DNA from 3 places in the Halalkalibacter kiskunsagensis genome. Region 1 is predicted to be linked to each of the others. Evidence: riboswitches for the same ligand, from Rfam matches in the RefSeq annotation. Region 1 holds a riboswitch; each other region holds the start of a gene.
The links. Region 1 has a riboswitch for S-adenosylmethionine ahead of SLH51_RS10885 (methionine biosynthesis PLP-dependent protein). Riboswitches for the same ligand answer to the same signal wherever they lie in the genome.
Positions count from the first base shown of each region.

Region 2: it holds a riboswitch for S-adenosylmethionine, as region 1 does, so the genes downstream of both, mtnK (S-methyl-5-thioribose kinase) here and SLH51_RS10885 (methionine biosynthesis PLP-dependent protein) in region 1, are expected to answer to the same signal.
Region 3: it holds a riboswitch for S-adenosylmethionine, as region 1 does, so the genes downstream of both, SLH51_RS12500 (transporter substrate-binding domain-containing protein) here and SLH51_RS10885 (methionine biosynthesis PLP-dependent protein) in region 1, are expected to answer to the same signal.

Region 1 is NZ_JAXBLX010000015.1:106,808-109,079, reverse strand. It holds gene SLH51_RS10890 (bifunctional homocysteine S-methyltransferase/methylenetetrahydrofolate reductase) at 1-243, opposite strand, end outside; gene SLH51_RS10885 (methionine biosynthesis PLP-dependent protein) at 240-1,358, opposite strand; SAM riboswitch class I at 1,506-1,611, opposite strand; gene SLH51_RS10880 (hypothetical protein) at 1,703-1,864, opposite strand; gene prsW (glutamic-type intramembrane protease PrsW) at 1,898-2,272, opposite strand, start outside.
Region 2 is NZ_JAXBLX010000007.1:77,475-79,746, reverse strand. It holds gene SLH51_RS05825 (2,3-diketo-5-methylthiopentyl-1-phosphate enolase) at 1-966, opposite strand, end outside; SAM riboswitch class I at 1,230-1,339, shown strand; gene mtnK (S-methyl-5-thioribose kinase) at 1,456-2,272, shown strand, end outside.
Region 3 is NZ_JAXBLX010000019.1:18,860-21,131, reverse strand. It holds gene SLH51_RS12505 (amino acid ABC transporter permease) at 1-410, opposite strand, end outside; gene SLH51_RS12500 (transporter substrate-binding domain-containing protein) at 432-1,247, opposite strand; SAM riboswitch class I at 1,614-1,717, opposite strand; gene rlmH (23S rRNA (pseudouridine(1915)-N(3))-methyltransferase RlmH) at 2,065-2,272, opposite strand, start outside.

The sequences.
Region 1 (2,272 bases):
AATTGTCCGAACATGTTGATCAAGACCGTACTTCTCAAGTTTTAGTTGATTAGCTGCATATGTATTAGTTTGTACTACATCCGCACCAGCTTCAACATATTTTCTATGAGCATTCAAAATTTTATCTGGATCAGTTAAATTCACCTCTTCAAAGCACTGATCAACTCCTTGCTCATACAGCAAGGTCCCCATTGCTCCATCCCCAATTAAAACTTGCCGAGCTAATTGATCTAGTAATTTCATTTGCTCCCCCCCTCTTTAACATACCGGAATGCTTGGTCAAGGTCTGCAATTAAATCTTCAGCCCTTTCTATCCCTACAGAAAACCGCAATAGGCGATTACAGACTCCATTTGCAATCCGAATATCTTCAGGAATATCCATATGTGTTTGCGTAGCAGGATACGTCATCAAGCTTTCAACGCCTCCTAAACTTTCTGCAAAAGATACGAGCTTCAATTGCTGCAAAAACGGGTTCACCCATTGTTCATGCAAAATCCGAAATGAAACCATTCCTCCCTTACCTGGATATAGGACATCCGTTACACATTCTTGCTCATTTAAGTATGTAACGATCGCTTTTGCATTTTCTTCATGTTTATCCATACGAATCGCAAGTGTTTTCATTCCACGAGTTAAGAGATATGAATCAAACGCAGATAAAATAGCTCCAATTCCATTATGATAATATCCAATTCGTTCGCATAATTCTTTTCCTTTTGCAACAATTAGTCCAGCGATCACATCGTTATGTCCACCTAAATACTTCGAAGCACTATGAATTACGATATCGGCTCCATCAACAAGTGGTTGTTGTAACAAAGGTGTGTAAAATGTATTATCGACGATTAATAGCAGTCCGTGTTTCTTTGCAATTTCAACCAAGTCTGGAATGGAAGCTTCTTGCATTAGCGGATTCGTTGGTGTTTCAATAAACAAAGCTTTCGTTTTTTCGGTGATACAATTTTCAAATTGATCAAGTTTCCTCGGATCAGCAAAGGAAAATGTTAACCCCCAGCGATTCCACCCTTGCTCAAATAGTCGGTACGTCCCTCCATATAAATCTTGAGATGCCAATATCTCATCACCTTGTTCAAAAAGAGATAGCACTGTTTGAATGGCAGCCATTCCTGAGCTACAGGCAAATCCTCTATCACCCTCTTCTAATTGAGCTATCGCATTTTCAACTACTTCCCTTGTTGGATTTCCAGTACGAGCATAGTCGTAACCAGTTGACTCACCAATCCCAGTATGTCTATATGCAGTAGAAAAATAAACAGGCGTATTGATTGTCCCAGTCGGATCCTCGGACCTGTTTCCTATTTGAACTAAAATCGTTTCTAGTTTTTCTCGGTTCATCTTTCTTACCTCCAATATTTCAATCAATTCTAGATTTTCTCGCACTCGTAGTCGCTGATTGAGCTATTAATCATCTGATTTGTATTACAAAAAAAACACCTTCACAAAAAATAAGAAGAAGGTGTTTTTTACAAAATCATTCACTTCTTCTTATCTCTCAAGCGAATAAGCTTGATGGAATTAGCACCTGACCTTAAAAAGGCTGGTTGCTGAGACATCCTAGGGCCAGTCCCTCCGTCTCTCTTGATAAGAAATTCAAATTAATTTTTTTTGCGTTGAATCAAAATTACAACAATTCATACAATTTTGCAAGTGAAAATTTCTAGATTTGAAAAGCTGCAACGTTATTCTAATGTTGCATCAACATTTAAATTTTCTTCGTTCCCGCAAACGCAACGTTTAAACCCTGTCTCATACTCTCCATTTTCATTTCGTCTCCCACGTAAAATATATTTCTCTTTACAAACCGGACAACGAATAACAATTCGATAACGTCCTTCTGCCATGATTATCACCCTTTACTCAAATAAAAATATCCATTACTCATCTAGTTGGTGAGCTCTTTTGACCTTATTTAAGGCTACCCACCATAGTATCAACATAAATGGAATTAACCCAATTAAGAAATACATATCAAATACAATCAAAATAGAGTCATATACTCCATGTAATATGATAGGAAAACAAAGGGATAACGTCAAATGTTTCACTCGATGTTGTTCTTCTATCTTAGCTCTCCCTAAATAATACCCCATTATGACACCATACAGAGCATGGCTAGAAACTGGAAGTAATGCTCGACCAAACGCTGTCTCAAGTCCATTAGCAATTAAGTAAAATACATTTTCTAACGTAGCAAACCCTAAAGAAAGCGAAGCACCAAATACTATTCCGTCATAGCGTCTCGCAAAAGT
Region 2 (2,272 bases), on a different contig from region 1:
AACAGGAAACGCCTTTTTAAAGACAGGCTCTTCACTTGTTAAGTTCTGAGCTATCGCTTGCGTTTCTTCTTTCGCCATCGCAACAGAACCATACGGTGACGGAAATAACACAAGATCAGCTCCAGCCATACGAGCTAACTTCCCAAGTAGCAAGCCTGGTGAAACTCCGTAATCTGGTGAAGAAATCATCGTTCCTGAAAATGCCGGGTGAGCCATAATTGGCAATGGAATATTCGGATCTTCTGCAAGAGCTTGCATCACATCTAAACCATAAGCGAATGTATTAAAAAGCAATAGATCGGCGCCTAATTCCACAGCCTTATAGGCGTTATCTTTTAACTCCATTGTTTTTCCCGTTAAGTTGACTGCATGAAGCGTTCGTTTTCCAGTTTCTTCATAGCTCTCACGTAAAGCCTCTTGGCAAACTGGAATTCTTTTTTCAAGTGGAGTTTGATCATTCTCAAAAAGAATTTCATCATCTTTAACGATGTCAATTCCGCCAAGGGCCTGAGCTTTCATTTGCTCTTTAAGCGACGATAAATTTCGTCCGATGACACCTTTAAAAATACTCATTAATAACGGACGATTATATGCATTCGTTAATTCCCTAATACCTTCTATTCCAAACTTAGGACCGGGATACCCTTTTTTTACTTCATTAGAAAAAGCTAAGTCAATGAGCCTCACCTTGCCATCTAATGAAAATTTCCCAAATGTTGTCGTCAAAATCGCCGGTAAATCATTTGAAAAATTGAGATTTGGATATTCCACAGAAATACGAGCTTTATTATTTGTTTCCATTTTTGCTTCAACGACTCTTCCTTTATGTCGTTCGAGCTGAGCTTGTTCCACTGCAGGTAAATTAGTCCAAGAACCTACAGTTAACCCTACAGCAATTGCCTCTGCCTTTTTTTCTAAACTTTCTGGTTTTGCTTCAAGAAGGTACGTTGCTATTACTTCACTCACTATACTAAAACCTCCATTGTAACTACTTCTCCTATTACATTGCGAATAATTATTTAATTGGTATCTAATGATAGTTTTGAATTATGCCAGTATACTTTTATTTCGTCAATCCTAGCAGAATTTGACTATCTTAGTATTATCTTAATTTTATCACTTTATCAAGCTAAATGTTCTCGCAATTTTCAAAATCTGATTGACAGTTCCCTTTCACTCGGTGTAAGATGACACTCAAATACTAAAGATTTGTAAAAAATTCATATCAACTCTTATTACGAGAAGGCTGAGGGAATTGGACCGATGACGCCCGGCAACCGGCTTAACCAAGCAATGGTGCTACTTCCAACGGAATGATGAACATTCTGACAGATAAGAGGAACGAACACGATGTTTCAATCCTCTTGAATTATAATTCAAGAGGATTTTTTTATGATAAATACTAATTCCATTTTATTTGATTAAGAATCGCACGTTTTTTAGGAGGTTGCACATATGACAACAGTAGAACAAGAAATCTATGAGCCTTTAAACATTGAAACAGCAATAGAATTAAGTAAAAATTTGCAATTATTTGACCATGATGACCACCTCACCTCTGAAGAAATTGGTGACGGAAATTTAAATTTGGTTTTCCGGGTCAAGAATGAACACTCTGGTAAATCAGTCATCATTAAACAAGCACTTCCATACGCCAAAGTAGTCGGATCAAGTTGGCCACTGACTTTAGACCGCGCTCGTATTGAAAGTGAATCATTAAAACGAACATATCAGCTCGTTCCAAAGTTTACTCCAAAGGTATATTTTAGCAATACAAACCTTGCTGTTACAGTCATGGATGATTTATCTGATTTCACTATTTTACGTAAAGGGTTAATTGCCGGAAACATTTATCCTAATTTAGCAAAAGATATCGGACACTTTCTTGCACATACACTCTTTTTCAATTCAGATTTTGGACTTAATCAACAAGAAAAGAAGGTTCAGAGTAGTCGCTTTATAAACCCTGAACTGTGCAAAATTACAGAGGATCTTGTATTTACAGATCCTTTCTATGATCATGGCACAAACAATATAGATGAGGACCTTAAGCCATTTGTTTCGACCATGCTTTGGGAAGATCAGTCTCTAAAACTGGAAGTCGCTACATTAAAAAAAGCTTTTCTCACCAAAGGAGAAACACTCGTTCACGGTGATCTTCATACAGGAAGTATTTTTGTTCGTGAAGAAGATACGGTAGTAATTGACCCTGAATTTGCCTTTTATGGTCCAATGGGATTTGATATAGGTGCATTTATTGCTAACATTATTC
Region 3 (2,272 bases), on a different contig from region 1:
TCAAATTGCCCACGATCAACCGACTCAATAGCAGACCTAATTGTTTCAGACAAATAAGCACCCAAATTAATAGAAAATGCTAATAATGCATATACTTCAGGGGCTATTATATTAACATCTACGTATTGAAGCCACCCATATTCAGTCTGTAAATAGTAAATAATCTTAGGTATTCCGTAAAATACAAGATAAATTTGAACTAATAGAGGAGTTCCTCTGATAAAAGATATATATAAAGAAGAAATTACCCTTAATACTGGAACTCTATATATTTTTATAAGGGCTGTACCAATCCCAATAAATAAACCCAAAATTAATGAACCTACAGCTATCCCTACTGTAATAGGTAGCCGTGAGATAATAGCAGGAAAGCTTTCTATTAAATAATTAATATCTAGTAAATTCTCCATTTTATCTTTCCTTCTCCAAACTTATTCAGGGATATATTCTCCACCAGTCCATTTTTTTGACAGTTCAACTAACGTACCATCTTCCTTAAGTTGTTTCAGAATAGGATCAATTAGTGCCTTTAACTTCACGCCCTGCTCCTCATTCTTGAATACGATTCCCATGTTATCATTAACTAGAGACTGTCCCACAATTTCTACATCTAAATCATACTTTTCCAAAACTGTATTGATCATAATAGGATCATTTACATAGGCATCTATACGACCGTTTTGTACATCTTGCAAAATTTCCGAAGGGTTTCCACTTTCGCTATACTTTAAAACAATATTATTATCTACTTTTTTGTTATGTTCTTCTAGCAATAATGTATAAGAATCTCCTGCTAAAGCTCCAACATTCTTGCCTTCTAAATCCTCTAATGTTTGAATATCTTCTCTGCCTGCTTTCACAACAATAACCGTTTCTGCTGCAAAATAAGATTCATCAGTAAATAAGTACTTTTCCTCACGTTCCTGTGTTTTCGCTACTTGATCTGCTATTGCCTGAATTTTATTTGACTCTAGTGCAAGAAACATACTATCCCAAGGGGTGGCAACGAACTCGAATGTATAACCATCCAATCTTTTATCAATTTCTTTGACAACTTCTACATCATATCCTGTAAGTTCGTTGTTCTCATCTGCAAATGCAAAAGGAGGATAATCATTTTGTGTTCCTACTAGAATTACTTGATTGTCAGTTACACTAGTTGCTTCGTTTGACGAACAACCATTTAATATTCCAATTACACCTAATAGTAAAAACATGGATACAAGTAAGTAATATTTTCTTTTCATTTTTTAAAGCTCCTTTTTTTATATAAAGTAATAAATCAATTTAATGTTGAAAAAGCAATACTATATTTATATTTTTCCTAAATATATAGAAGCGAAGTCCCATGTTTTTTGAATAAAATATTATTTCAGGGATTACTAGATATTAAACCGCTTCTATTATCATTCTGGTTCTTAAATACCAATCCTCTCTTTTTTAACGCTGATTACAGTAATCTATCTATATAGATTCTAGTTTATTTAGATCAAAGTAAATTTCCCACCCCTACCAATCTGTGAAGATAGTTATCCTATACTTTACCTCTTCTCTCTTAATCCCCCTTTATATACAAAAAAGCCTCCTTCAATCGGAAAGAGGCTTTAATCTAACCCTTATCTCTCAGAATGAAACACTCTGCAGGAATTAGCACCTTTCATAAAATGATGGTTGCTGGACGTCATCGGGCCTGTCCCTTAGTCTCTCATGATAAGCTATTTAATTTTTGACATATAAAGATATTATTTTACATTAAGTCTAATGTCAAATACATTTTTCTACTATTCTAAATTTATACAAAATGTTTTATATACAAGTGGAACTTATATACAACATACAGCGTTTAAATTCACTTTCATAGGCTTTTTTAAAATAAGACAACATTTTGCAATGACTACTTCCTATCCCCCTTTTGCCAAAGTATTTACTATTAAATTTATATCATTAAATGAGACCTGTTTATTTTTTATCAAGTCTCATTTACCTCTTGTTAATAAAAGTCTCTTTACCTATTACTTTTTTAATATGAGTTCATATATCTCATCAAAGCAAAAAAAACCTCATTTACTTATGGTACGGTTCTCCCCGATTAATCCGAAATGCCCGATAAATCTGCTCCACTAACACGAGTTTCATTAACTGATGAGGAAACGTCATCTTCGAAAAAGAAAGACTCTCATTTGCACGTTTCATCACATCATCACTTAATCCTAATGATCCACCAATAACAAAAGCAATTTTGCTTTTTCCATATGTAGCAAGCTTATCGAGG